DNA from 4 places in the Buttiauxella cochleicola genome. Region 4 is predicted to be linked to each of the others. Evidence: predicted binding sites of a transcription regulator. Region 4 holds the regulator's gene; each other region holds the start of a gene.
The links. Region 4 encodes Fur, which represses iron uptake genes when iron is present. Its sites were predicted from a motif close to ATAATAATGAGAACNACTATCAA; they were not measured.
Positions count from the first base shown of each region.

Region 1: ftnA (non-heme ferritin) is a predicted target of Fur. The motif match lies at 2,787-2,809, and genes of this name have one in related genera.
Region 2: fes (enterochelin esterase) is a predicted target of Fur. The motif match lies at 3,716-3,738, and genes of this name have one in related genera.
Region 3: sodA (superoxide dismutase [Mn]) is a predicted target of Fur. The motif match lies at 5,705-5,727, and genes of this name have one in related genera.

Region 1 is NZ_JAJSOU010000006.1:72,940-80,280, forward strand. Features, by position in the region: gene galE (UDP-glucose 4-epimerase GalE) at 1-879, opposite strand, end outside; gene LVQ79_RS09740 (glucosamine inositolphosphorylceramide transferase family protein) at 981-1,907, opposite strand; gene ftnA (non-heme ferritin) at 2,197-2,694, opposite strand; gene yecR (YecR family lipoprotein) at 2,923-3,216, opposite strand; gene LVQ79_RS09755 (methyl-accepting chemotaxis protein) at 3,609-4,763, shown strand; gene LVQ79_RS09760 (RpiB/LacA/LacB family sugar-phosphate isomerase) at 4,926-5,564, shown strand; gene LVQ79_RS09765 (MFS transporter) at 5,963-7,341, opposite strand, start outside.
Region 2 is NZ_JAJSOU010000003.1:248,112-255,452, forward strand. Features, by position in the region: gene gdhA (NADP-specific glutamate dehydrogenase) at 1-353, opposite strand, end outside; gene entD (enterobactin synthase subunit EntD) at 457-1,131, opposite strand; gene LVQ79_RS05475 (TonB-dependent siderophore receptor) at 1,236-3,518, opposite strand; gene fes (enterochelin esterase) at 3,797-5,011, shown strand; gene LVQ79_RS05485 (MbtH family protein) at 5,027-5,248, shown strand; gene LVQ79_RS05490 (enterobactin synthase subunit F) at 5,289-7,341, shown strand, end outside.
Region 3 is NZ_JAJSOU010000002.1:151,203-158,543, reverse strand. Features, by position in the region: gene LVQ79_RS03035 (ABC transporter permease) at 1-557, opposite strand, end outside; gene LVQ79_RS03030 (putative urea ABC transporter substrate-binding protein) at 572-1,627, opposite strand; guanidine-I (ykkC/yxkD leader) riboswitch at 1,688-1,782, opposite strand; gene LVQ79_RS03025 (DUF3053 domain-containing protein) at 2,098-2,808, shown strand; gene LVQ79_RS03020 (hypothetical protein) at 2,966-3,235, shown strand; gene LVQ79_RS03015 (hypothetical protein) at 3,250-3,588, shown strand; gene cspE (transcription antiterminator/RNA stability regulator CspE) at 3,858-4,070, shown strand; gene yiiM (6-hydroxyaminopurine reductase) at 4,135-4,809, opposite strand; gene sodA (superoxide dismutase [Mn]) at 4,880-5,500, opposite strand; gene LVQ79_RS02995 (L-fucose/L-arabinose isomerase family protein) at 5,899-7,320, shown strand.
Region 4 is NZ_JAJSOU010000007.1:282,299-289,639, reverse strand. Features, by position in the region: gene chiP (chitoporin ChiP) at 1-1,189, shown strand, start outside; gene chiQ (ChiQ/YbfN family lipoprotein) at 1,237-1,569, shown strand; gene fur (ferric iron uptake transcriptional regulator) at 1,659-2,111, opposite strand; gene fldA (flavodoxin FldA) at 2,394-2,924, opposite strand; gene ybfE (LexA regulated protein) at 3,076-3,357, opposite strand; gene ybfF (esterase) at 3,493-4,269, opposite strand; gene seqA (replication initiation negative regulator SeqA) at 4,578-5,126, shown strand; gene pgm (phosphoglucomutase (alpha-D-glucose-1,6-bisphosphate-dependent)) at 5,152-6,795, shown strand; gene kdpE (two-component system response regulator KdpE) at 6,856-7,341, opposite strand, start outside.

The DNA of each region.
Region 1 (7,341 bases), on a different contig from region 4:
GGCCCTGCGTTCCACAAACTTATAGTTAATCTTTGTCTGAGATGCTTTTTCAAATGCCTCAATAAGGTCAATGACGGAATAACCCACACCAGTACCCAGATTAATCGCTTTAAAAGATGAATCCTTGTTTTGATGATCCAATGCCGCCAGATGACCACTTGCTAAGTCCAGCACATGGATATAATCGCGAACGCCTGTGCCGTCAGGTGTAGGGTAATCATTGCCATATACCGACAGATATTCGAGTTTGCCGATTGCCACTTGCGAAATATAGGGAACCAGATTATTTGGAATACCGTTAGGATCTTCGCCAATTCGCCCCGATTGATGAGCACCAACCGGATTGAAATAGCGCAAACAGGTAATGCGAAACTCCGGTTGTGCGAGGGAGAAATCACGCAGAATCTGCTCAACCATCAGTTTGGATGTGCCGTAAGGGTTTGTGGTTCCACCGGTCCGGCAATCTTCACTCAACGGCACTTTTTCGGGATTCCCATAGACGGTGGCAGATGAACTGAAAATGAGGCTATTAACACCGGCATTTAGCATCTCACTAAGTAACACTATTGTCCCAGAAACATTATTCTCATAATATTCCAGTGGTTTTTTAATTGACTCGCCAACAGATTTTAAACCAGCAAAATGAATCACATCAGTAATCGCATGTTTTAAAAAAATAGTTCTCAAAACATTCTTATCTAAAATATTAGCAACATAGAGAGTTGTTTTTTTTCCTGTTAACTCTGCAACCCGGTCTAAAGATTCTTGAGATGAGTTAGAGAGATTATCGATAACGATGACGTCATCACCCCTTTCAAGTAAAGCCAATACAGTATGTGAGCCTATATATCCAGCACCACCGGTTACAAGAATTGCCATAATATCTCCAGATAAATATTACAAAACTAGTGTGGTATTAGGTGCTTAATTTACTGTCAACTATTGAAAGCGTAGCACCGGTCGACGGGTTGTTCTTATGTTTATTCAGGCAAACGATTTTTACGGTATTTAACCCAAGCCTTAAATAGAACCTTTTTTAAAGGAGATAAAAGGCTGAATACCCAATTTTTGGTGTCATAAACAAGATGGTTATTCGAAAAGTTTAACGTGTGAATACCTGCGCTTTGGTTGATTTCAGGTGTAACGTGCGCCACCAATTTTTCTTCAAAAATCAGTGGGTTGAGGTTGGTTAATTCTTTGATAAAAATGGATTTTCCGTAAGAGTCAGCCGTGCATTCTTGAGTGAGGATATATTTCTTATCATTGATAAAATAAGAAGCGCCGGCCCCACGGTGATGGTGGTTGCACAGTTTTAAAAACGGGTTTATTTTTTTCCACTCACCGAGGATTTGATCTGCTGTATGAATAATCATCTCATTTTTCAGCGTGGTAGAAATGAGGTAACAGGTATTATCTAGAGTGAAGAATATATTATCGGTAAATTCAGCGTCAGAAATTAGCACCTTTACCTTTTTCCAGTGAGTGGGAAACTCAGTGGATTGGAAGAGTATCACTTCTTTTCGCTCCGAAGACTCCGGAATCATAAACAGATTATCGTTAAGATAAAAAATATATGGGAAGGATAAATGGCACTTTAACTCATCAAACCCTTCTAGTTTGATATCCTGAATCTCATTAAGATTATCGTCAAGAACCCGACATCTGAGAATGCCTCTAGAATTTAGAAAGCTAAGTGCTTCATAGAAAAGGTAGAGTTTATTATCTTTCTCTATAATAAAAGGATCTGCCTGGAAGGTATATTTTTTCTTAAGTAATTTTGCTTGTGAATTATTTAGAATATCCAGGGTGTTGTCAGGGAAAGAATGAGAGTTATTTTTGATGATCATAATATCCCATGATTCATGGAAAAATAGCTTTCTAATTAATTTGTTGTTTTTGCTTAACATTTTATCATATTGTCCATATTAGTTATTGCAAATAACAGGAAAAACATGACGCTTATTATTATAAATAATGCTTAACAATTTATGTGTGGAGCAGTTCATTGCACCCAGCAAGTAGCCATAGAAAAACTGCCATAAGAAGGTGCTGATTTGGAGTATAGACGCTTAACTGATATCCGCCACAGTGTAAGGTTTGTAGCAGAAAAGTGATTGTCAGGAATGACAGAGGGGAGAGAGAGTTTTAGCTAAGGAGAACCGGCAAGTGCAAAATATACTTGCCGGAAATATTTTATTAAGCTTGAGTATCGAGGGTAGAAAGCTCTTTATCTACGAAATACAGACCTTCACCGCTTTTTCCAACCAGACTTAATTTATCCAGTACGGACTTGAACAGCTTCTCTTCTTCATGCTGCTCAGAAACATACCATTGCAGGAAGTTAAAAGTTGGATAATCCTGAGATGTCATCGCAGCATGAGCCAATTCATTAATCTTGCGCGTAATTAACTGCTCATGTTCGTAAGTGGCGTTAAACAGGTTATCTAAAGATGAGTAATCATGGTCTGGTGCCGGGACCGCATTAATGCGTGGCAAGCTTCCAGTGTCAGTCAGGTAAGCAAACAGACGCTGCATATGCTCCATCTCTTCCTGAGCATGGCGACGCAGGAAAGCGGCAGCCCCTTCAAAGCTATGGTAGCTGCACCAGGCACTCATTTGTTGATAAAGCAGGGAGGAATAAAGCTCAAGATTCATTTGTTCGTTAAGTTTTTCGATCATTTCAGCTTTTAGCATGGTGTGCTCCACAAGAATGTATATTTAACAATGTCGCTACTTTAATTTTATTATTTCTAGAATGCAAAGGAATTGTTAATTATATTATTGTAATGAGAATGGTTGTTAATATTATTTCTTTTTTATAATTAATTCGTTCTGAAAATAAGAATTATTACTGTTTATTTATGGGTCAGAAGATAAATCTTAGCCAACCCTAATGTTAATGACGTAAAGATAATTGTTCTATTATTGAACGACACTCTCATCTTTCAGATACCGCTCCATTCCCACACCGCGACACTGGTACTCAAGCGTCACTTTTTGGCTCAGGCACACAGCGCCACTGGTCACGCTACAGGTTTTGATTGGCTCTCCGTAAGGATATGCGGCGATATAACCCCACTGCTGGCATTGGTGGCTGGCTGCAGATTGCGCAACATAAGTATCCACTTTTGCCGTTTGTAATGGCGCGAGGTCAAATCCCAGACGAACCACGCCCACCACTTCACTGCTTTTTACGGGCACAGGCGTTTTATTCACCGTACATCCAGCTAATAACGCCGTGGCTAAAATTAAATAAACAGTTTTCATTATGCTGATGCTCGAATGACTTTTTAATGATTTTAGCACGCACAAAAATGAAAAATGACCAACAGCATAAAGCTGTTTAATTTCAATTAGGGCGATGTAAATGGATTTTCCTAACATAAATTTTAGTACTTCATAATCTTGAAAATGGGCATCACCAACATTTGTAAGGTGATTAAATTTTGATCATAACTGCCATCAAGTTTGGCTGAATCGTGCCGACAATACTGGTAATGCACGGTCTACTCTCAGTATTGGTATACAAAAACCGAATAAACGGAGCTGAGGTGACTACAGCTGGTGCAGGAAATACTTTTTATTATTTCACCAGGAAAATACAAAACATGAGGTTTATTCGTAATATCAAAATCCGCGTCATGGTGGTGCTGATACTGATCTTCTCGTCAGTGGCGTGGCTGGGTGTTTCCGGACTAGCGCTGTGGTTTTTACATGATTTGCAGCAAAACCTGGTACTGAATGCGCAACAAGAAAAGTGGATCGGTATCGTTCGTTTCTTGCTCGGGGCTTCGGTGTTAGCAAGCATTGCCATTACCTTGTTAACTGAACGCTATCTTTATTTCTGCCTGGTGAAACCGGTCGAGAATATTCGCGCACATATGCATATTCTTGCGCGTGGTGAACTCGAAACTCAATTACCTGATTTAGGCAGTAACTGCATTGGTTTGATGGTTTCACCGATCCAAAAAATGCAGTCGAATTGGGAAAAAGCCGTTTCTAATATTCGTTCCAGTGCCCACACCATTCGCGGAAATGCCACGGAAGTGGCTGGGGTGAACAACGAATTGTCTTCTCGTTCTGAGCAACTCGCCGCAGCGTTAGAAGAAACGACTGCCAGCATGGAGCAATTGAGCAGCACGGTTACGCTGAATGCGGAAAATGCCAGCCATGCGAGCGTACTGGCAAAAAATGCGACTAAGACGGCAGTTAACGGCGGGGAGTCGGTGAAAAAAGTGATGACCACGATGGAGACGATAACCAGTAGCTCTCACAAAATTGTCGATATTACGACCGTGATTAACAGCATCTCCTTCCAGACCAATATCCTGGCGTTAAATGCGGCCGTTGAAGCAGCACGGGCCGGTGAGCAAGGGCGAGGTTTTGCCGTTGTAGCGAGTGAAGTGCGTAATCTCGCGCAACGTAGTGCAGTGGCGGCGAAAGAGATAGAAACCTTGCTCAAAGAGTCCGTAGATAACATTCATACTGGTTCTGAACAGGTGAAGAAGGCGGGGGAAGCGATGGGTGAGATTCTGAATGCGGTCACTCAAGTGAACAATATTATGGGAGATATTGCCAATGCTTCGGGTGAGCAGAGCCAGGGTATTGGGCAGGTGGGGGTTGCGGTAAGACAGATGGATGCGGTCACTCAGCAAAACGTCAATCTGGTTCATCAATCTGCACTGTCGTCAGTGGAGCTGGAAAAACAAGCGCACCAGCTTAACGATATTGTGGCGATGTTCCGCATCGCTAAACCCGCCTGAAAATGTGGGAATGCTCTCAGTCGAATGCAGAAGTGTGAGCGCACCTTAATTTTTTAAAACAAAATTTCATTAAATTTGAAAGTGTGTTTGTGAGCTAGTATCGTTAGTACATACCAAAGCTATTCACCGCGGGAAATCCCGTGACCCAATCAGGAGACGGAAATGAAAATAGCACTGATGATGGAAAACAGTCAGGCTGGCAAAAATGCAATCATTCTTAATGAGTTGCAAGCGGTTGCTGCTGAGAAAGAGTACCCGGTTTACAACGTAGGTATGAGCGATGAGCAGGATCACCACCTGACCTACATCCACCTCGGTATTATGGCCAGTATCCTGTTGAACTCTAAAGCTGTAGATTTCGTTGTGACCGGTTGCGGCACAGGTCAGGGCGCAATGATGTCTCTGAACATCCACCCAGGTGTGGTTTGTGGCTACTGCCTGGATCCTGCTGATGCTTTCCTGTTCTCACAAATCAACAACGGTAACGCGTTGTCATTGGCATTCGCTAAAGGTTTCGGCTGGGGTGCTGAGCTCAACGTTCGTTACATGTTTGAAAAAGCATTTACTGGCCGTAAAGGCGAAGGCTACCCGATTGAGCGTAAAGAACCACAGGTTCGTAACGCCGGTATCCTGAACCAGGTTAAAGCTGCAGTTGTTAAAGAAAACTACCTGGATACCCTGCGTTCTATCGACCGTGAACTGGTGAAAACCGCGGTGACCGGCGAACGCTTCCAGAAATGTTTCTTCGAAAACTGCCAGAACAAAGAGATTGAAGCGTTCGTACGCGAAATCCTTGCTTAATCTCTTTTAGTCATGCTTACGGCCAGCCTTTGCTGGCCGTATTTTTTGTGCCAACACCGCTTTAACTCGTGGCGCTTTTAGCGCCATCCTTCGATTCGCCCGCTAAAATGTGGAACTGGCTCTTGTGGCCATCTTTGATGTTCGGCAGCCATATGCTGCTCATCCCAATGTTTACTGTTTATTCCTTGCTCCGGCATCATCTCCGGCCAGTCTCGCTGCACAGCACTGGTTTTTGGGTAAGGGTTATGCAAAGAAGGGTTGTTAAGAGGTTGGATCTCAACAGCAAAAGCTTGAGACCCTATCAGTGACAACATCATAAGTAAGTATATCGATAAGCGTTTCATAGTGGCCTCACACACCTGACCTATCGTTAAGTGTAATTGAGGCCAGCGACCGGGTTAGTGTTTTTTCGACACACTGCTGCCCGCATTGTGTGGTAAACGCAGCAGGTCAAACAAACCTGCCAGGCAAATGAGCGTAATCATCACAAACGAAATCTTAATAGAAATGCCAGGGATTGCGGTTAAATCGAGCCACTGGCTGACTTTCTCCCCCAGACGAATCCCTATCGCACCAAGCGTAATCCCAAGCCCTACAGAAAGCTGCGTTGCGGTACTAAATAGCGTGTTGGCGTAGCTCATTTGCGTGGATGGCACATCTGAAAAGGCGAGGGTGCTTATGCCTGTAAACTGCATCGAACGGAACATCCCGCCAAAGAAGAGTATCGCTATGGTCACCCATATTGCGGTGTGCGGGGTAAGAAACGCACAAGCCAGCAGAGAAGCGACGTTCAGAAGGCCGTTAATAATGAGTAATTTCTTGAACCCTAATGCGCGAATTAATGATGTCGTTGCAGGTTTCATCGCGAGATTTCCGGCGAAGACTGCCAGCACCAGTAAACCCGAATGAAAAGCATCCATTCCGAAACCGACCTGGAATAGTAACGGCAATAAAAAAGGCACTGCGCTGATGGATGTACGAAATAAAGAGCCTCCATACATCGTCACACCAAAGGTCTGCACCTTTAAAGCATCAAGGCGAATCATCGGATGCTTAGCGTGTTTAAAGTGCCACAGTGAGAACCACAGCGCCGCTGCACCTAATACCAGCAAGCTCACAGTTGGCAGCACATTAATTTGCGATTGCCCAAGCATTTCCAGGCCGTACACCAGGCTAATCATTACCACCGCAGTGCCGGTAAAACCAATGCCGTCAAATGGACGACGGTCGTCGTCATGAATATCGGGAATCAATCGCCACGCCAGCGCCATGGCAATTAACCCAAGTGGCAAGTTGATATAGAAAATCCAACGCCACGAGGCGTAGCTGGTGATAAATCCGCCCAATGGTGGGCCAATAATGGGGGCAACCAGGGCGGGCCAGGTGAGAGTGGCAATCGCGGTGATCAGTAAATGTTTAGGGGTTGTACGCAGCACAGCCAACCGCCCGACAGGCACCATTAGCGCTCCACCGACTCCCTGTAAAATGCGCATCGCGACAAATTGCTCAATCGTATTGGCAATGCCGCACAGTACCGAGGCGAAAGTGAAGATCCCGAGCGCCAGGGTGAAAACTTTACGTGCGCCAAATCGGTCTGCAATCCAGCCGCTGGCGGGTATTAATACCGCCAGAGTCAACAAGTAGGCACTCATACCGATATTCAGATCAACGGCATCAACACCAAAAGTTCGGGCCATTTCCGGCAGCGCGGTGGCAATGACCGTCCCGTCGAGAAATTCCATAAAAAAAGCGCCAGCGACCAAGAGTGCCATTCCTG
Region 2 (7,341 bases), on a different contig from region 4:
GCATTTTTGAAGGTTTGTTCAAAGCCGAGGAATTTCAGAATTGAGAGGTTCACTGACGGGTGGAAACGCATCCCACCTTTAAATGGCCCAATCGCCGAGCTAAATTGCACGCGCCATGCGCGGTTAACCTGCACCTGATTTTGGTCATCAACCCAGGTGACGCGGAACTGAATCACACGTTCTGGTTCAACAAGGCGCTCTAAAAGTGCCAAACGGCGGTATTGCGGATTTTGTTCCAGGAACGGCCAGAGCGTAGTCATGACTTCGCGTACTGCCTGTGCAAATTCAGGCTGGTGCGGGTCACGTTGTTGAACAGAGGTCAGGAATGATTCGAGAGAAAGCGAGTTTTCCATAGATTAAGAAGTCCTTGTTATAAGTGATGTTGTAGATGTGTTGTGTTCTTTCGAATATAACATTCACTTATTACCAGGCCGCAAGTGATTTATCTTATGCTGTTTATAACTGTATTAGCGTTATTAATTGCGTAGCGTGATTTTCCCATATCGCTTTGAATTTACTTTCTTTTTTAAATGGCCCAAGTGAATGATTGAGCGTCAGAATAAGATGCTTGTCATCTATTTTTCTTATGGATGCAGCTGAAAAATCAAAATAGCGCCCAACGTGGCGAAACAAGGCTTTGAATAAACTCTCTTTGGCAGAGAATGCCAGCGTTAATGCGTAATGAAAGGGGAGGGCGGTCGAGCACAAAACTTCTCTTTCCGCGCTATCAATTATGCCAGGGTAAATTTCCCCGGCGACATCTGGCGTAATAATTTCAGCACAATCAATGCCAATTCCCACACGCATTTGCGCCGAGTCAGCGATTACTGTTGCCAGCGCCACATTGCCGCTGTGAGTCATGCTGCCGGTAAACCCTGGCGGCCAGCAAGGTTCACGGTGCAGGCCAATGCCCGGAATATGATGGCTTATTCCATGAAGACGCAGCGCTTCTCTGGCAGCAATCCGGCCAGCGAGATGCTCGGCTTTGCGTTGCCTGACAGCATTTTCAAGACGCTTGTGATGCGGGAGTAACAGCAGGTCATCGTGTTGAAAAGTGACAGCGTCAAAATCCACCCGCACGATAGTTTGCGTCGTGTCACAGAGGCTGAAATGGGTGAGCTGAGTATTCATCAGATGTTTTCTCCTTCTACCTTGGGGAGAAGGTTGGGATGAGGACCATTATCGCAGTCCCTCTCCAAAAAGGAGAGGGACTGCATGGCGTAAGCGGAGGTCTATCAGAAATGGGTATTCACACTCACGTAGTAAGTACGTCCGGACTCGTTATATGTTTCGGCACCTGCACCGTACATGTAACCGGCATTGCCACCCGTTGTCTGGGCATTACCTGCGCGCCAGTGGCGTTCATCGAAGACATTGTCGATACCCGTAGTCAGGCTGACATTCTTCGTGGCATCCCAGGTCCCACTCAGGCCAACAATGCTATAAGGGCTAACTTCGTTGGTTTCTGTTCCCGTTGCAGGCAAACCTTTGTAGTTGTACTTCTTCGGCTGTTGTTTGCCGTACCACGTAAAGGTCGATTGCACAGAGATGTCCTGGCGAATTTGCCAGCTCAGGGTGGAGTTTAACGTATATTCCGGAATAACGGACAGGCGCTCGCCGGTCTCTTTATTCTTACTTTCCAGCATGTAAGTGATGTTATTCGTCCAGTTCACCGTATTGGAAACCGGTACGTTTAACGTGCCTTCCAGCCCTTCTACCAGAGCTTTAGGAATGTTTTCCCACTGGTAAATATCGGTTTTGGTTTTGCCAGAAGAAGTCTGGCCGATTGGTGCGTAACCCGCTTCGATTTTGTCTTTATAATCGTTGCGGAACCAGGTGACACCTGCCAGCCAGCCGTCACGTTTGAACTCAAGACCGATCTCTTTGTTGACGCTGGTTTCAGCTTTAAGGTCTTCGTTACCCATCATATAGCAGCCCACGCCGGTGCCGCTTGCGTAGCAACCCTGGCCTTTGCTGTAGAGGATGTAGTTCGGGTTGGTTTGATACAGGCTCGGTGCTTTATATGCCTGAGCAATACCCATTTTCAGGGTGAAGTCATCACCCAAACCTTGAGACAGGTTCAGAGATGGGCTCCAGTTATTACCCACGATGCTGTGATGATCAAAGCGCAGCCCCGGAGTCAACATAGTGCTGTCGGTCAGCTCCATATTGTCTTCAGCAAACAGTGAGAAGATCTCTGCCTGAGAATATGGGCTACGGTTGGTGCTATTCGAACCTGGAATTGGGCCGCCCATAAAGGTTTGACCGTTCGATGACAAATCTTTCATCTTTTGCTGGTTCCATTCGGTGCCCAGCGTCAGGTTTTGGTTAAACACGAAATCAATCGGGATATTCACTTCGCTGTGCAATAGCACATCGCTCAGATCGATATCGCTGAATTTATCACTGGAGAAAATCCCTTCGGTGCCACCGGCCAGACCTTCACGCATACGTGAGTTGCGGGTGTGTTCGTACTGCACCCAGTTGCTGGTCGTCAGGCCGCTGTCCCAACCACCATTCCAGGTCATGGAGTAGCTCTGGCGGTAGAGGCGGTTAGTCTCTTTGCCATAGTTATCTTTCACGATTTGGTTGGTATTGGTGTTCTGGGTATCGCCGGAATACAGGTTGCCCTGGCGGCTGTAACCCGCTTCCAGTTCCAGAGATTGCATTGGTGCGAAGTCCCAACGCACGACGCCGTTGATATCTTTGTTAATTACCCCTTCACGCCCGGCTGGCAGGGTATCGGCATAAATACCGGTACGTTCAGACTGATGGCCCTGGTTGATGTCCCAGGCATCGGCTTGAGTTTTATCGAGGTTGCCGTACAGCCGGAAGCTGAAATCCCCACCCAGTGGGCCGTTCAGGCTAAAGTTGGTGCGCTTAGTGGAGCCTTCGTCTTTATGCTCAGGCGCATTGAGATAAGTGTTCCAGGTACCATGCCATTCGCCGGTACCTTTTTTGGTAATGATATTGACTACACCACCTGCCGCACCGTTACCGTAACGCGCTGCGGCCGGGCCACGAATAACTTCGATACGCTCGACCATTTCAGGTGGTACCCAGCTTGCATCGCCACGTGTATCACGTTCGCCACGCCAGCCAAGTCTTACCGAGTTGCGGCTGGTGACCGGTTTGCCATCGATAAGAATCAAGGTGTTTTCCGGACCCATACCGCGAATATCGATCTGGCGGCCGTTGCCACGTTGGCCACTGGTGGAGTTACCGGTCAGGTTAACGCCTGGCATAGTGCGGACGATTTCGGAAATATCACGCGCTGGTGGGCGTTTTTTCAGCTCTTCAGCGGTGATGGTTGAAACGCCTGGTGCCTGCAAGTTTTGCGCGGCGGCGGTAACAATCAAAGTGTCTTCTTCAGCGTGATTTTGTGTGTCGTCATTGTTGGCAGCAGCGGTCTGAGCCGTTGCTGGTGCCGCTTGCTCTGCCGCAAAGACAGGTGCTGCAACACCGTATATTCCCAGATTGATTAGCATTGCGAGGGAATAGTTAATTTTCTTATTCATTATGGCGGCCTGCTTTTCCGCTGGGCCCGGTGTCATTCCATTCCCAGAGGGATCGGGCGCAGCATGGATGTTACGAAGCGATACCGAAACTGTCTGCAACAGCCCCGAAATGAGGGAATCGTGCGTTCAAGTCCGGCAATTAATTGTTTTTGCACCAGGAAGCTGGTAGCCCAAAGCGCGGAAATACGCTATTGCAAATGCAAATAATTATCAATAGTATTATCAATATATTTCAAGATTATTGACCGTTATCAATAATTTCATAAGGTTATGTTCGAGTGACGAATTTGCTGACAGGAAGTGAGAGCTGGTGGCAGGAAAAACAGGCGCAAGGGATCCCCGCCGTTACCTGTGAAAATGACGGTTTGTGTGAGGTGACTTTTTTGTGGCGTGACCCCCAGGGTTGCGAGCAAACCTCACCGATAAAGCGAGTCTGGATTTACATCACGGGCGTGACAGATCACCATCAACGCTCGCGTCCGCAAACGCTCGAACGCATTGCCGGAACTGATGTCTGGCAATGGCAAACGCAGCTAACTGCTACATGGCGCGGCAGTTATTGCCTCATTCCAACAAACAGCGAAGATGATTTCCCGGCAGAGGCTTTTGAAGGCATCGTGCCGGAGCGCATGGCGCTGCGAGAAGGTTGGCGAAAACTGTTGCCACTTGCGATTGCCGACCCGCTAAATCCTGAAAGCTGGCTCGGTGGGCGAGGGCATCCGATGTCAGCACTCCATCTTCCTGATGCGCCAATGCAGGCCGGTTGGGATAAACCAGACACGCCGTATCACACACCTCAGCATATTTCCTGGTTGAGTGAGCGCCTGAAAAACCAGCGTAGTGTATGGATTTTTGCAACCGGTGACGCCCAGCCAGAGCAGCGCCCGTTGGCGATTTTGCTCGACGGCCAATTCTGGGTTGAAGGGATGCCAGTGTGGTCTGCACTTCAGGCTCAAACTGATGCTGGCGTATTACCTCCCGCCGTTTATGTGTTGATTGATGTCATCGACAACGCAACCCGCAGTGATGAACTGCCCTGTAATGCGCAGTTTTGGCTGGCAGTACAAGAAGAATTACTGCCACATCTGCGCACGGTTACCCGCTGGAATGAAAACCCTGAAACCACAGTAGTCGCCGGGCAAAGCTTTGGCGGGCTTTCCTCGCTTTATGCCGCACTTCACTGGCCTGAACAATTTGGCTGTGTGCTGAGCCAGTCAGGTTCTTACTGGTGGCCACGTCGTGAAAACAACCAGCAAGGCGGGCAGTTGATACGGCAATTGGAAGATGGGCTTGCGTGTGAAAAAGCGCTGCGTATCTATCTTGAGGCAGGGGTCAGAGAACCTCTCATTTATCAAGTTAATCAAAGAATTTACCCCTTACTACAACAAACACAGCGAGCTGTTTTCTACCGTCAGGTTGATGGTGGGCACGATGCGCTTTGCTGGCGAGGTGGCCTTTTGGACGGTCTCGCCTGGCTTTGGAAAGCGCCTTAAAGAGCGGAGTTAACTATGGAATTCAGTAACCCTTTCGACTCGTTGCAGAGCCGTTTTTTCATCCTTGAAAATGCGCAGCAACAGTTCAGCTTATGGCCGGAACATTGTGCATTGCCCGATGGCTGGCAGGTGGTTTGTGAACCCGCATCAAACGATGAATGCAACCGCTGGTTGCTTGCCAACTGGAGCGATCTTCAACCCGCCTCCTTTGCAAAAGAAGAGGTGATTGGTGAGTGAATCAATGATGACGCCAGCACTGGAACAACAGATCAAAACCATGCCGCTTGTAGCAGCACAGCCCGGAATCTGGATGGCGGATCAGCTGTCACAACAGTCTAATATGTGGAGCGTGGCACACTATGTTGAGCTAAATGGAGAACTCAACGAAGCGTTACTGTGCCGGGCGATAGTGGCAGGCATGAAAGAGGCCGATACCCTTTGCATGCGCTTTAGCGAAGTGGACGGCGAAGCGCGGCAGTGGATAGACCCCAACGCGTCGTTTGTTGCCCCTTGTTGCGTTGATCTGCGCAATGAAATCGATCCGATCGCCACCGCACAAGCGATGATGCGCGACGATCTCGACGGGGATTTGCGCATTGCCTGCGGTAAGCCGCTTTACCATCATCAACTGCTGCGAATCTCAAACACACGCTGGTTCTGGTATCAACGTTTTCATCATTTAGTTGTCGATGGCTTTAGTTTCACCGCTATTACCCGCCGAATTGCCAATATTTATAGCGACTTGTGCCAAAACCAAGCGCCTGAACCCACGCCATTTACTCCGTTTAGCGAAGTGGTTGAAGAATACGAGCATTACCGCAAAACGGATGCCTGGCGGCGTGATTCTGCATTCTGGATAAGCAAAGCTAAACAGTTGCCACCACCTGCCACTCTGTCAACCAAACCGCTTACTGGCCAAGGGGTTAGCACAAAACTGATTCGCCAGACGCTACGTTTTGAGTCGGCAGATTTTCATGCACTGGTTGAAAACGCCCGCCTGCAAAACCTGACAGCCGCCGATATGGCGTTAGGACTGGTGGCGTTGTGGCTCGGGCGCTTAAGTGGCCGCAATGAGTATTCCGCCGGTTTTATCTTTATGCGCCGCATGGGTTCCGCCGCACTTTGTGCCACCGGCCCGGTGCTGAATGTATTGCCGTTTGGTGTACGTATTGAATCCGACTACACCCTCGCCAGCCTTGCGACAAACCTCGCCAAAGAACTGAAAGGTATACGCCGTTACCAGCGTTACGATGCTGAACAAATCCAGCGCGATTTGGGGCTGATCGCAAATGGCGAACCGCTGTATGGCCCAGTAATAAACCTGAAAATGTTCGATTACCGGCTTGATTTCAATGGTATTGAAGGCATCACGCATCAACTGGCTTCAGGCCCGGTGCGCGACCTGGAAATTGCGCTCTACATCAGCGAACAAGGTGACTTCTTCCTTGAGATGTTGGCAAATGCCGAGCGTTACGATGCGCAAACTTTGCAGCAGCATATTGCGCGCTTGCCGCTTCTTTTGCGCCAGTTTGCGGCCAATCCTGCATTACGATGCGTAGATGCCCAACTGTTGCATGAATCCGAAACCTCGCTGCTGGAAAGCGTAAATGCTACGCAGACGTCAGTCCCTTCGACAACGTTAAGCGAGCTCATTGCGCAGCAAGCGGAGCGCACACCAGACGCTCCGGCGTTAGCGGATGAACACCACCAGTTCAGTTATCGCGAGATGCGTGAACAGGTTCAGGCATTGGCGAGTGAGCTGCTGTTACGTGGCGTAAAACCGGGTGATGTGGTTGCCGTGGCACTCCCTCGCTCGGTCTTTTTATCCCTGGCGTTGCAGGCCATTGTGGAAGCTGGCGCCGCCTGGTTGCCGCTGGATACTGGTTACCCCGATGACCGGTTACACATGATGCTTGAAGATGCCGCGCCACGTTTGTTGCTCACTTCTCAAGAGCAGTTACCACGTTTTAGTGCTGTTCATGGCCTGCAAACCTTCTGCTATCAAAATGTGCTGACAGCGTTTAAGCCGCCGCAGACTCACAATCTCTCTCGCCCGGAACATACCGCGTATGTGATCTTCACATCCGGTTCCACGGGTCGCCCGAAAGGGGTAATGGTCGGGCAACAGGCTATCGTTAACCGCCTGTTGTGGATGCAAAATCACTACCCGTTAAACGGTGACGATGTGGTTTTGCAGAAAACGCCATGCAGTTTTGATGTGTCCGTTTGGGAATTTTTCTGGCCGTATATTGTTGGCGCACAACTGGTTATGGCCCCACCTGAAGCGCACCGCGACCCGGAGGCGTTGCAGCAGCTTTTTGCTCGTTATC
Region 3 (7,341 bases), on a different contig from region 4:
ACGCGCCAGAGAATTTGTGCACTGTGGCCGCCCAGCGTCTGGGCTTTCACCATTTGTTCGTGGGGAATCGCCTGCACCTGGAGCTGTAAATCGCGCACGATAAACGGCGTAATGCCGATGACAATCAGCACCACTTTTGACACTTCTCCCAAACCAAATGTGATGAAAAGAATCGGTAAAATCGCCAGCGGTGGGACCAGCGCTATCAGGGTAATCAGCGGTGAAAGCACCGAACGCACAACTGGCAGCGCCCCGCAAAACAGGCCAAAAATCAGCGCCAGAAATGCGCTTAGCCCCACGCCGACCAGAAGGCGAAGCAGGCTTGCCGCACTGTCCGTCCAGAACAGATATTCCCCGGTACGCGGGCTTGGCGTGAACGCCATGCGGTCGATAGCCGCCCACATCGCATCAAACCCCGGCAGCAGTTTGTCGTAACTGTTGGCGGCGAGGCGGGCATCAGACGACACCAGATAGAAGAAAATCAGCGCGACTAACGGCAGGGCGCCCATCAGCACTCGGGTCATTGGCTGAGGGTGATAGTTAATGATTTTGCGCATCGGGCACCTCCGGTTTACAGCGCGTTGCTCACGACGAGGCGAAGAAACTCATCGGTGAAACGCAGTTTGGTGTTGTTGGTATCGCCCCAGTTTCCGGCCGGTGTCGCCACACCGACGACGTCGGCAGACGGCGCGGCATCGCCCAATAAGCCGTGTTTAAAGGAGAACTCGGCAACCATCTGCATGGTGGTTTTCAGTTGTGGGCTGTCGGTGAAATCGAGCGCCAGTTTCGGGTCGCTGAATAAATGCGTGGCGGCGAGCTGGGCGTCGAACCCGGCTAAATCTGTGCCTGCGGCCTGGCCCATTTGCGTGCGAGCGGTTTTGGCAGTTTCCGATTCTCCCTGCATCACTTTCAGCGTTTCAAACCAGGCTCCGGTCAGCGCTTTGCCGAGTTCCGGGTGGGCTCTCAGGGTTTCGGTGTTCACCACCAACAGGTCGAGAATTTCGCCGGGGATTTGGGCGGAGGAGAACAGGAGTTTGGCGTTGGGCTGTTTTTGCGCTTCGGCTAACAGCGGGTTCCAGGTGACGATGGATTTCACATCCGGCGTGGTGAACGCGGCAACCAGATCCGCATCGGCGGTGTTCACCACCTTCACATCACGCTCGCTCAGGCCTGATTTTTCCAGCGCGCGAGCCAGTAAATAGTGTGAAACAGAAAGCTCGACCAGGTTAACGGGCTGGCCTTTTAATTCGGCAATAGATTTTGCGGATTTAGAGAGGATGCCGTCATTACCGTTGGAGTAGTCGCCAATAATCAGTGCGGTGCTGTCGACGCCGCCAGCGGCCGGAATGGTCAGCGCGTCCATGTTGGTCATGGTGCAGCCGTCAAACCCTCCGGCGGTGTATTGGTTCACCGATTCGATATAGTCGTTAACCTGCACAAATTTAATATCGATGCCGTATTTGTCGGCCCATTTTTTGACGATGCCGCTTTGTTGGGCGTAATCCCACGGCATCCAGCCTGCGTAGATAGACCAGCAGAGTTTAAACGAGGGTTTTGCGGCAAAGCTGCTGACACTAAACAGCGCGATTGCGGCAAACAAGATTCCACGGTGGCAAGCTTTAAGCATGGTGGTTCCTCTGACGGTTGCGGAAAAAGGTGCAGGAGGGCGGCGCTCAATGGTCGCTTATCCTCCCGGGCTTTTGTCCCGCCGTGTAACCGCCAGAGGGCGGTCGATCACTCTCGGACCAGCATCTTTCGACCGGAACCCTAGTGATCCATTACCAAATTGTATGGCGACATCGGTTGCCCGTATCACCCCTGCATCCAGATATCAGCAAGATGAATGCCAGGTGTAATAAATAGATAATTTATCTATTTATTACAGAGGATTAACCTACATTTAGGGGTGTGCACAATTGAAGGGAAATGTGCCAATAAGGTGCAGAGTAGCGTATGAAAATGCACCATTTCAGCGCAAATCTGCCTGAAAGAGATTGTTGTGAAAGGGTATCTTGCAAAGTCAGGTTGGACTATCCTTAGCAGCATTATTGGGTGCGCATTTGCGTATTTGCATTGAATGGTGAAGGAGTAGAAAAGATGGCGACAGGTAAGTCCTGGTCACGCTGGTTTGCGCCGCTTGCGGCAATTTTAATGGTGGTGAGTCTGAGTGGCTGTTTTGATAAAGAAGGCGATCAACGTAAAGCGTTTATCGATTTCTTACAAAACACAGCGATGCGCAGCGGTGAACGCCTGCCAACGCTGACAACCGATCAGAAAAAGCAATTTGGTCCACTGGTTTCTGATTACGCGATTTTGTATGGCTTTGCCCAACAGGTAAACCAGGCAATGGATGACGGCATGAAGCCAGTCGCTGACAGCGTAAACAGCATTCGAGTACCACAAGATTATATGACTCAGCGCGAACCTCTGAGCCAGGCTAACGGTTCACTGAACGTGTTAGGCCAACAAGTGCAGAATGCCAAAATGCAGGCAGACAGCGCTCGTTCCACCTTAAAGCAGCCTGACGATTTGAAAGCTGTTTACGACAAGGTTTATCAGAAAGTGGTTACTGCTCCGGCAGACGCTATGGCTCCACTGATCCCTGCGGCACAAACTTTCACAGCACAACTGGTGCAAGTGGGTAACTTCATCCAGCAGCAGGGCACTCAAGTTGGCTTTACTGCAGGTGGCATTCAGTTCCCAACCTCACAGCAGGCAAGCCAGTACAACTCGCTGATTGCTCCGCTGACTTCACAGCATCAGGCGTTTATGCAGGCTTATTCAGCCGCTCAAACTTCAATGCAGTAATTGCAGTTTTCCCCGTCGAAAGACGGGGAATATTCTCCCGCTTTAGCATTCCACATCCGCGCTTAATTCCTACCCAGGGTACAAATTTGTCATAAATTTGACACCACCTGATGCTGTTCATAAACTCGTCATTAACTGTCCGTTATGAGGAGTTCTCATGCCAAATACAATGTCCCAAAAGACTGCCCGAGAAGGGTTAAGCAACCCTGAGCTTTTTGAAGGCGGCGTTTACGTCACGAAAAACGGTGTCGCGGAACTCTTTGTTCAGACAGCAGCAGAGCGCCAGTTGGAAGAGGCTGAACGCCTACGTGAGCGCCAGAGCAACGCGCTATTAAAACTGGTGATGAAGGCTAAGCTCGAGGTGACAGAAGGGAAAACGGTTTTGCCTGAAGCGGCCCTCCAACGACTCCGTTCCGCAAGGAAATAAACAGGGAGTATAAAGTGAAGGAACACAGCATTGTACTTACCGAAACTGCGGTGAAAAGCCTCCAGGATATTGAATTCTTTAAGTCACAATTTATCGGTGTGGAAGCTGCGGGAACGTTCATTGAATCGCTGTTGTTACGTTCGGTTGCGGCTATTTCAGAGGACCCAAGCCGATATCGTATAAACGGTACTCTCGCGGACAAAGGTGTCAGGATTCGTGAGTGGCTGGATGTGGAAAATGAGTATCGTTGTTTTTATGATGACAGCAACCATTCTGAAATCGGCATTTTACTCTATGCAAGCATGAAGGAAGATTTCGAATCGGCGCTCTATCGCCACAATGTTATTTACTGAGTTTACCCCTACTCTGAGCGTCCAGACCGCAGATGGCCTGAGCTCCAGCCCTTCGGACGGCTAAAATAAACCTTGTTATTCACTGCTGTTATATGAGTTAATGCATTCATCGGTTTGAAGCACAGACCCTTAAGCAGTTTAGTAGCGCAGTCCTCAAAGAGTTATCATAGATACCCTTCGACGTGATCTACCTTCCTTTATCGCTTTAAAAAATCTGTAAAACATTCCAATTGCGCCGGAAGGCAAATTTAATTTAAAAGGTAATATCTATGTCTAACAAAATGACTGGTCTCGTAAAATGGTTCAACTCTGACAAAGGCTTCGGCTTCATCACTCCTGACGATGGCTCAAAAGACGTGTTCGTACACTTCTCTGCTATCCAGATTGATGGCTACAAGTCTCTGGACGAAGGCCAGAAAGTGTCTTTCACCATCGAAAGTGGTGCTAAAGGCCCAGCTGCTGGTAACGTAACTAACCTGTAAGGTTAACGTTAGCAAAGCTAAGAATTTAAAAACCCGCCTCGGCGGGTTTTTTCGTATCTGGGGTTTATTTCCCAAAAAGTCTTCGGGAATTATCTTCGATCTTCCCCTGCAGTCGCCGTTTCTGCATGGTCCGTGTCCAGCTCACGGATAGCCCCGCAGCCGAAAGTAACCGGTGATACTGCTCATCATCAAATGGCATATGCCATGCTGTCGCAATCGCTTCTGCGACCGTCACATCACTAACGCGAGAAACCAGCTCAAGCGGTGATTCCGTCGATACATTTCCTGCCATTACGACTCGATAAAGCCAGCCGCAATAACCTGTTTCCTGCATCAAAGAAGACATATCGTTAATGCCAAAATGGTAATTCAGCTTGAAGCAGGGTGAGCGCGGTTGCGTGACCTGAATCAGTGCTTCTCCCCAACGGAAAATATCGCCGATATAGACATCTTTTTCTGTCAGGCCTTCGGTCGATAAGTTTTCACCGTAGGCAGGAGCGGTAAAAAGCTCAGCTTGTTCGGGGAATTCACGCGCCCAGTGAAGATAATGTTCACGTGGGTAGTGGCATAACGCGCGATCCGGCCCACCATGAATGACTTTTTCAGCCTGCTGATCGCCTTCAAGGCCCAGTTCGGTGAGTTTAAGTTCACCATCGACCTGATATTTGGCGATAGCACTCGGCCTACTGCCCTGATATTCACGAATTTTGCCGATATAAACGTTTAGCGAATAGTGCATCTGAACCTCCCTGCAACAGACATAAAAAAAGCGAGCCATCAGGCTCGCCTCTCGTCAGTTGCAATGCAACTTATTTTTTAGCGGCAAAACGTGCTGCTGCTTCGTCCCAGTTCACCACATCCCAGAATGCTTTGATGTAGTCAGGGCGACGGTTTTGGAATTTCAGGTAGTAAGCGTGTTCCCAAACGTCCAGACCCACGATTGGGAAGCCAGAAACGCCAGCGACCGCTTCGCCCATCAGAGGGCTGTCCTGGTTTGCAGTAGAAACAACAGCCAGTTTGTCGCCTTTCAGAACCAGCCACGCCCAGCCGGAGCCGAAACGTGTTGCTGCTGCTTTCTCAAATTCAGCTTTGAAGTTATCAACGCTACCGAAATCACGCTCGATGGCTGCCTTCAGGTCACCTTGCAAAGTGGTGCCAGTTTTCAGGCCTTTCCAGAAGAAGCTGTGGTTAGCGTGGCCGCCTGCGTTGTTACGCAGAACGGTTTTTTTGTCTGCCGGCAGTTGATCCAGTTTAGCGATCAGCTCTTCAACAGGCAGGCTTGCGAACTCTGGCAGAGACTCCAGCGCTGCATTCGCGTTGTTTACGTACGCCTGGTGGTGTTTGCTGTGATGGATTTCCATCGTTTGTTTGTCGAAATGTGGTTCCAGGGCGTCGTATGCGTAAGGCAGGGATGGCAGTGTATAACTCATATTCATCATCTCCATTTATACCCGTCCCCCTTCAAGCTGCAGATGCGTTGGCTGCGTTCACTCACCTGAATCACTTAGTTTACTAAGCTCATCAGGACTCATTCACTTGCCGCCTTCCTGTAACTCGAAGGTCTTAGGGATATTATCGAACGGCGAACAAGCTGTTAACGCCGCGTAATCAGTTGGTTCATTATAGTTAATTAAATGATATTGAAAATGATTATCAATGCCGTAGTTTTTATAAGGTTATAACTTTTTGGCATGATGGCGAAAATGTGAGCGTTGTCAGGTGGATAAATCGTTTTTTGCCACGCTGTTCAGAAACTGGCATTGCGGCAAAGGCAGTACGGAAAAATTAGGGTGATAGTCAGCGTTTCTTCATACGCAGGAGCATCCTTATGTCGCTTAATATCGCCCTTTTCGGTATTGGCCTTGATACTTACTGGCCACAGTTTTCGGGCCTCGAACAACGCCTGACGGACTATTTGCAGCACATTGACCAACGCCTCACAACGCTTAACGCCACTGTCATTAACGGTGGGCTGATTGATAGCGTCGCCAATGCAGATACGTTTGCTACGCAACTCCAAAGCCAGCCGGTCGATGCCATTGTGCTTTACATCAGCACTTACGCGCTTAGCTCAACCGTGCTGCCGCTGGTGCAAAAAATAAATAAGCCGGTGATTATCCTGGCGCTGCAACCGGAGCCAGGTTTGCCCTACGCCAAAATCCGTGACATGACCGATCGCGGTCAACGTACCGGTGAGTGGCTTGCTCATTGCCAGGCGTGCAGTGCACCAGAGTTGGCGAACGTATTTAATCGCGCAGGTATTCGTTATCAACTTATCGTTGGTGCATTACAAGGTGATGACTATGTCTGGGAGCAAACCTCGCAATGGCTACAGGCGCTGGAAGTACAAAAAGGGTTGTCTGCTTGCCAGGTGGGCGTTCTGGGTCACTATTACGATGGCATGGTAGATGTTTACAGCAACATGACCAATCTGAGTGCCAGACTTGGCGTGCGTTTCAAACCGCTTGAAATGTGCGAACTGGCGGAATATCGCGAGCAAGTCACGCCTGAGACCTGCGCACAAAAATGGCAGGAAGTTGAATCCTCGCTGCAAATCGATCCGTCTTGTGAAAAGGTCGAACTGGAACGCGCGGTGCAAACCGCCTGTGCAATGGACAAACTCATCGAAAACAACCGCCTCGGCGCGCTGGCCTATTACTACGAAGGACGCAACGGCAACGCTTACGAGAACATAATTACTTCAATTATTCTCGGCAACACGCTGCTGACTCAGCGCGGCGTTCCGGTCGCCGGGGAGTATGAGATCAAAAACGTACTGGCAATGAAAATCCAGCAACTTCTGGGGGCGGGTGGCTCGTTTTCGGAACCTTATGGCATTGAGTTTAAAGATGATGTAGTGCTCTGGGGGCATGATGGCCCGGCGCATCCGCTAATGGCCGAAGGAGATGTGTGCCTTGTTCCTCTGCCGGTTTATCACGGCAAACCGGGCAAAGGCGTGTCGATTCAGATGACGGTGAAACCCGGCCCGGTAACTTTCCTTTCTATTGTTGAGGATGCACAAAACGGTGTGCGTTTGCAGTACGCCGAAGGTGAAGCCGTGCCGGGCGAAGTGCTGGATATCGGCAACACCAACAGCCGCTACCGTTTCCCGTTAAATGCTCGTGATTTCACCACCCAATGGTGCCTCGGCGGGCCAGCTCATCATTGTGCAATTGGTCTTGGGCATCAGGGTGAGGTTCTGGAAAAACTCGCCTGGCTGCTTGGCGTACAGAGCGTGAAAATCTGTTAATCCGAGAAATGGTGGATGACG
Region 4 (7,341 bases):
CTGGAACGCCAATCTGGACTTCCAGTCTGGTTTCGCCGCTGACATGTTCGGTCTGGATATTGCGGCCTTTACTGCTATCGAAATGGCAGAAAATGGTGATAGCGGTCACCCTAACGAAATCGCATTCTCCTCTGTAAACAAAGCTTACGATGAAGATTTCTCCGGTGATAAAAGTGGCATTAGCCTTTATAAAGCCGCAGCTAAATTCAAATACGGCCCGGTTTGGGCGCGTGGCGGTTACATTCAGCCAACCGGCCAAACCTTGCTCGCACCACACTGGAGCTTCATGCCTGGTACTTACCAGGGCGCTGAAGCCGGTGCAAACTTTGATTACGGCGATTCTGGTGCGCTGAGCTTCTCCTACATGTGGACCAACGAGTATAAAGCTCCATGGCACCTGGAAATGGACAAGTTCTATCAGAATGACAAAAACACCAAAGTTGAATATTTACACTCTCTTGGTGCGAAGTATGACTTCAAAAATGATTTCATTCTCGAAGCGGCATTTGGGCAGGCTGAAGGCTACGTTGATCAGTACTTCACCAAAGCAAGCTACAAATTTGATATCGCGGGTAGCCCGTTAACAACCAGCTACCAGTTCTACGGTACGCGTGACAAAGTTTCTGATGGCAGCGTTAACGATCTGTACGATGGCACTGCATGGTTGCAGGCATTGACTCTTGGATACAGAGTTGGACAGGTTGATTTGCGTCTTGAAGGAACTATTGTGAAGGCCGATGGCCAGCAAGGTTACTTCCTGCAGCGTATGACCCCAACTTATGCATCTTCAAACGGTCGTCTTGATGTGTGGTGGGATAACCGCTCTGACTTCAACGCCAACGGTGAAAAAGCAGTATTTGCAGGCGCGATGTATGACCTGAGCAACTGGAACCTGGCCGGTTGGGCAGTGGGTGCTTCTTATGTGTACGCATGGGATGCTAAACCAAGCTCTAAACCAACCACTGACGGTTACTACGATGCGGATAATCGCCTGAAAGAATCTGCATACAGCCTTGATGCGTTGTACACCGTTCAGGATGGTCGCGCGAAAGGCACGCTGTTCAAACTGCACTTCACTCAGTACGACAACCATTCAGACATCCCAAGCTGGGGCGGTGGTTACGGCAACATCTTCCAGGATGAGCGTGATGTGAAATTCATCGTCATCGCACCGTTCACCATCTTCTGATTCGAATCCGGGCGTGAAAGCGCCCGGTTTTCTTAAGGATATCAAGCATGAAAAAAATCGTACTGACTATGGTGATGGCGTTAGGTTTGAGTGCGTGTGCGCAGCAGCAACCTAAAACGGCTCCGGAAGATACAAAACTAAAGCAAGCGTATAGTGCCTGTATTAACACCGCAGAAGGCAATCCGGATAAAATCCAGGCCTGCCAGAGTGTGTTAAATGTGTTAGGCCAGGAAAAAGAGCACCAGGAATTTGCGAAGAAAGAAACGGTGCGCACCCTGGATTACCAGAACTGCATCCAGGCAACTCGTACGGGTAATGACCAGGCGGTCAAAGCCAAGTGCGATAAAATCTGGCAAGAGATTCGTGCTAACAATAAGTAATCGCTGAATTCAGGCAATAAAAAAACCGGTGAGTTTGTTCACCGGTTTTTTTACATCTGGCATCTGAATCCGATGCCAAAATATGCAGATTACTTTTCGCTGATTTCGTGTGCGTTTTCGTCGGTACGGCAATCACCTTCAGCGCAGTGACCATAAAGGTACAGGCTGTGGTTAGTCAGACGAATACCATGACGAGATGCGATTTCACGCTGGCGGGCTTCAATTGAATCATCACTGAATTCAATAACTTTGCCACAATCCAGGCAAATCAGGTGGTCATGGTGATGCTGTTGTGTAAGTTCGAACACGGATTTGCCGCCTTCGAAGTTATGGCGAGTCACAATGCCTGCATCATCAAACTGGTTTAATACACGATAAACTGTGGCGAGACCAATCTCTTCGCCCATATCAATCAGACGTTTATATAAGTCTTCCGCACTGACGTGATGGTTCACCGGCCCCTGCAACACTTCAAGGATTTTTAATCGCGGAAGCGTGACTTTCAGGCCGGCCTTCTTTAATGCGGTATTGTTGTCAGTCATGCGGAAATTGTCCTGTTGCTTAACGATTCGCTCGGACTCAGGGTGAGCGTTAAGATGAATGCGTCTCATTATAGAACTGCCACTTCTAAATGGGAACCGCAAGTATTATGCATAATCAAGCTAAGAAATGGCGGTTGAGTCGCGATTTGATTGCCTTGTTAGCTATTTTGTCAGGAGTTCATTGTACAGGGACAAACTGAAAAGTTAAAAATTTGTAGCAATTATTTTAATCGGAAATAACTATCAATGTGGCGCAACCTAATAGTTGCGCCACATCTGGAATCAGGCGTTGATGATATCAGCCAGGTTCAGTTCTTCAGAAACTTGTTTGACCCACTTCTGAACACGTTCAGCAGTCAGTTCTGGTTGACGGTCTTCGTCAATCGCCAGACCAACAAAGTGGTCATCGTCTGCAAGACCTTTAGATGCTTCGAAATGGTAACCAGCAGTTGGCCAGTGACCGACGATTGCTGCACCACGCGGCTCAATGATGTCGCGGATAGTGCCTAATGCGTCACAGAAGTATTCTGCGTAGTCTTCCTGGTCACCGCAACCGAACAGCGCGACCAGTTTGCCATTGAAATCAACTTCTTCCAGAGTGGGGAAGAAATCGTCCCAATCACACTGGGCTTCGCCGTAATACCATGTTGGAATGCCGAGAAGCAGAATGTCGAAGCCTTCCAGGTCTTCTTTGCTGCTCTTAGCAATGTCATGCACCTCAGCAACATCTTTACCGAGCTGTTTTTGAATCATCTTCGCGATATTTTCGGTGTTACCAGTGTCGCTGCCGAAAAAAATGCCTACGATTGCCATGAGTAAAATAACCTCTTGATACTTAATGGTATGGTGGCTGCTATTTGGCCACAGATAGGGCAATCATAGCAGAACACTTCGTGGTGCGGAAACTGCTATCGCCCCGGTGTGCACAGACTGCAAAATTGCATACCAGGGCATAGCACTAAAACTAACTGAGATGTTGCTTCAGTTGTTCGAGAAGTATCTCTTCAATCAATTCACTACGACTGATATTGCGCGCTTCAGCCAACTGATTGAGAGCATCTACCGCATCGTTATTGAGCTTTAGCTCCACTCGCTTCAGGCCGCGTACTTTATCGCGCTTGAGCTGGTTGCGTTTGTTGATACGCAATTGCTCATCACGCGTTAGCGGATTGGTTTTTGGTCGCCCCGGGCGACGCTCGTCCGCGAACAGATCTAATGTAGTACGGTCCGTTTGTTCTTTTGCCATGATTAGACTACTGACAGGGAATTCAGGTGGCACGGAGCGGGGTGCTCTGGCGCAATTTAGCGCGCAATCATACATCAGCATGGCTTGCGCGCCAACGCGTTAGCCGCAACTTGCGGCCAGTCGGTTTGTTTTTAATCAGTTTGCTGCGGATTCGTCGATAAAACGATGGATTGCGCGCAAAACAGCATCAGGTTTTTCAGCATGAACCCAGTGACCGGCCCCGGCCACGACGTGCGCACGTGCCTGCGGGAACTGCGAAAGCAACTGGCTACGATGTGATTCATCAACATAAGGAGACGCCCCGCCGCGAATAAATAGCGCGGGTTCATTCCATGCAGGAATGTTTTCCCAGCCGACAATATTCTCATATTGGTCCCACAATACCGGCACGTTGAATTTCCATGCGCCATCGGCAAAGGATTTCAGCAAAAACTGGATGACACCTTCTTCATCAAGATGCTCGCGCATAACGGTCGCGGCCTGCTGGCGAGTTTTAACATCTGCCTCGGTAACTGCATTAATCGCAGCGAAAATTTCATCGTGGCGACGAACCTGATAATCCACTGGGGCAATGTCAATCAGCACTAGTTTATCAATACGTTCCGGGGCAATAGCAGTCAGTGCCATTGCCACTTTGCCACCCATTGAATGGCCAATAATAATGGCTTTTTCAATGCCATACTCGTCGAGCGTTTCAACCACATCTTGCGCCATCGCGGCGTAGTTCATCTCTTCGCTTCGTGGCGATAACCCGTGGTTGCGTAGATCGATTTGCAGTAAATCATGATCCTGCCCAAGGTCACGGGCCAGCACGCCCAGGTTATCAAGGCTACCAAAAAGACCGTGAATAAGGACGATGGGGGAATTACTAGTCGATTGTTGCGCAGTTTGCAGGCGAGCATTCAATTTCATGGCAAAGTTCTTTTTTTTTACTTCGTGTGGTTAGGGTATCATAACGGCATCCTGCCGCACTGCCGCAAATTTCCAGTTTAGTCTGACTTTGTGGTGTGACAAAAGCTTGGCGCTACCCGAGGTTGGGTTTTGTACTTATAATCCCAACAACTTGTATACCCGTCATACTTCAAGTTGCAGGGGTGTTGGCTGCACTCACAAACCCCAGTCACTTACTTTAGTAAGCTCCTGGGGATTTGCTCCCTTGCCGCCTACCTGTAACTCGAATTATTTGGGTCAATTCAGAAAAGATATCGCACTGGATTAAGATGAAAACAATTGAAGTTGATGACGAGCTCTATCGCTATATTGCCAGCCACACGCAGCACATTGGTGAAAGCGCGTCCGATATTTTACGGCGCATGTTGAAATTTACCGCCGGCCAAACTCCAGCTACACCAGCAACTACCGGTCAGACGGCGGCAACTGCTGCACCTGCTCCGGAAGCCAAACCCGTAAATAAAGCACGCGATCGCGTTCGTGCGGTTCGTGAATTACTGCTGTCCGATGAATATGCGGAGCAAAAGAAAGCGGTTAACCGTTTCATGATGGTGCTTTCAACTCTGTATACACTTGATGCTCAAGCTTTTGGTGAAGCGACTGAATCGCTGCATGGTCGTACACGTGTCTATTTTGCAGGTAATGAACAGACGTTGCTGCAAAACGGAAACCAGACCAAACCTAAGCATGTTCCAGGAACGCCATACTGGGTTATTACTAACACCAATACTGGTCGTAAATGCAGCATGATCGAACACATCATGCAATCAATGCAGTTCCCGGCGGAATTGATTGAAAAGGTTTGCGGCACAATTTAACACCTCGCGTCAGAAGGAAAGGCCAATGGCTAACCACCCTCGTGCAGGACAACCGGCACAACAGAGCGATTTGATTAACGTAGCCCAACTGACGGCCCAGTATTATGTACTGAAGCCTGAAGTGGGGAATAGCGAACATGCGGTGAAGTTCGGGACATCCGGTCACCGTGGTAGTGCGGCACGTCAAAACTTCAACGAGCCTCACATTCTGGCGATTGCTCAGGCGATTGCAGAAGATCGTGCAAAAAATGGCATTACCGGGCCGTGCTACGTGGGTAAAGATACCCACGCGCTGTCTGAACCTGCGTTTATCTCCGTACTGGAAGTGCTGGCTGCGAACGGTGTGGATGTCATTGTGCAGCAGGCGAATGGCTACACGCCAACGCCGGCTATCTCTCACGCCATTCTGACGCATAACAAAAATGGCGGTGCACTGGCAGACGGTATCGTTATTACCCCTTCACACAACCCGCCTGATGATGGTGGTATCAAATACAATCCACCAAATGGTGGCCCGGCTGATACTAATGTCACCAAAGTTGTTGAAGATCGTGCCAATGCATTGCTGGCCGCAGGTCTGAAAGACGTGAAACGTATCTCTCTTGATCAGGCGTGGAAAAGTGGCCACGTACAAGAGCAAGATCTGGTGCAGCCGTTTATTGAAGGGCTGGTGGATATCGTTGATATGGCCGCCATCCAGAAAGCGGGCCTGAAGCTGGGTGTTGATCCACTCGGTGGTTCCGGTATCGAATACTGGCAGCGCATCGCCAAACACTACAATCTGGATCTGACGATTGTTAACGATCACGTCGATCAAACCTTCCGCTTTATGCATCTAGACAAAGATGGCGCGATCCGCATGGATTGTTCATCCGAGTGCGCAATGGAAGGTCTGCTGGCGCTGCGTGACAAGTTCGACCTGGCTTTCGCCAATGACCCGGATTACGACCGCCACGGTATCGTCACTCCTGCAGGTTTGATGAACCCAAATCACTATCTTGCTGTTGCGATTAACTATCTGTTCCAGCACCGCCCGCAGTGGGGCAAAGATGTTGCCGTCGGTAAAACTCTGGTGTCTTCCGCGATGATTGACCGCGTGGTTAACGATTTGGGCCGCAAACTGGTAGAAGTTCCGGTTGGCTTCAAATGGTTTGTTGACGGGCTGTTCGATGGAAGCTTCGGTTTTGGTGGCGAAGAGAGCGCCGGGGCATCGTTCCTGCGCTTTGACGGTACACCATGGTCGACGGATAAAGACGGCATCATTATGTGCCTGCTGGCGGCAGAAATTACTGCTGTAACCGGCAAAAACCCGCAGCAGCATTACGACGAACTGGCTGAACGCTTCGGCGCGCCTAGCTACAACCGCCTGCAGGCTTCCGCCACTTCCGCACAGAAAGCGGCACTGTCTAAACTTTCCCCAGAAATGGTGAGCGCAAGCACCCTGGCGGGTGACCCGATCACCGCACGCTTAACGGCGGCTCCGGGCAACGGCGCATCCATCGGCGGCCTGAAAGTGATGACTAAAAACGGCTGGTTTGCGGCGCGTCCTTCCGGTACGGAAGATGCGTACAAAATCTATTGTGAAAGTTTCTTAGGCGCGGAACATCGCCTGCAAATTGAGAAAGAAGCGGTAGAGATTGTCAGCGAAGTGCTGAAAAATGCGAAGTAATTCGTAAAAGTGAAAAAGCGCCGCAAGGCGCTTTTTTTGTATGTGTCGGATGACGCTTCGCTAAAGCATAAATCGATAACCAATCCCCGTTTCCGTCAACAAATGCGCCGGGCGCGCAGGATCGTTTTCCAATTTCTGCCGCAAATGCCCCATATAAATCCGCAAATAATGGCTGTGTTCCACCGCGTTCGGCCCCCAAACCTGGTTGAGCAACTGGCGCTGCGTCAGCACTTTTCCATGGTTATTGATAAGCGTGGCGAGCAGGCGAAATTCAATCGGCGTGAGGTGGATTTCTGCACCATCGCGGGTAATGCGGCGGTTCGCGAGATCAACGCTGATATTTGAAAACTGATAAACCGGGTCGGGCTGCGCAAGACTTGCATGGCGACGTAAGACTACGCGCAGTCGCGCTTGCAGCTCACCAATACCAAAGGGTTTGCTGAGATAGTCATCGGCGCCGGCATCCAGGGCATCAATCTTCACCTGTTCGTCGCTTCGAGCTGAAAGCACCACAATCGGCGTCTGGCTCCACTGGCGAAAATCGCG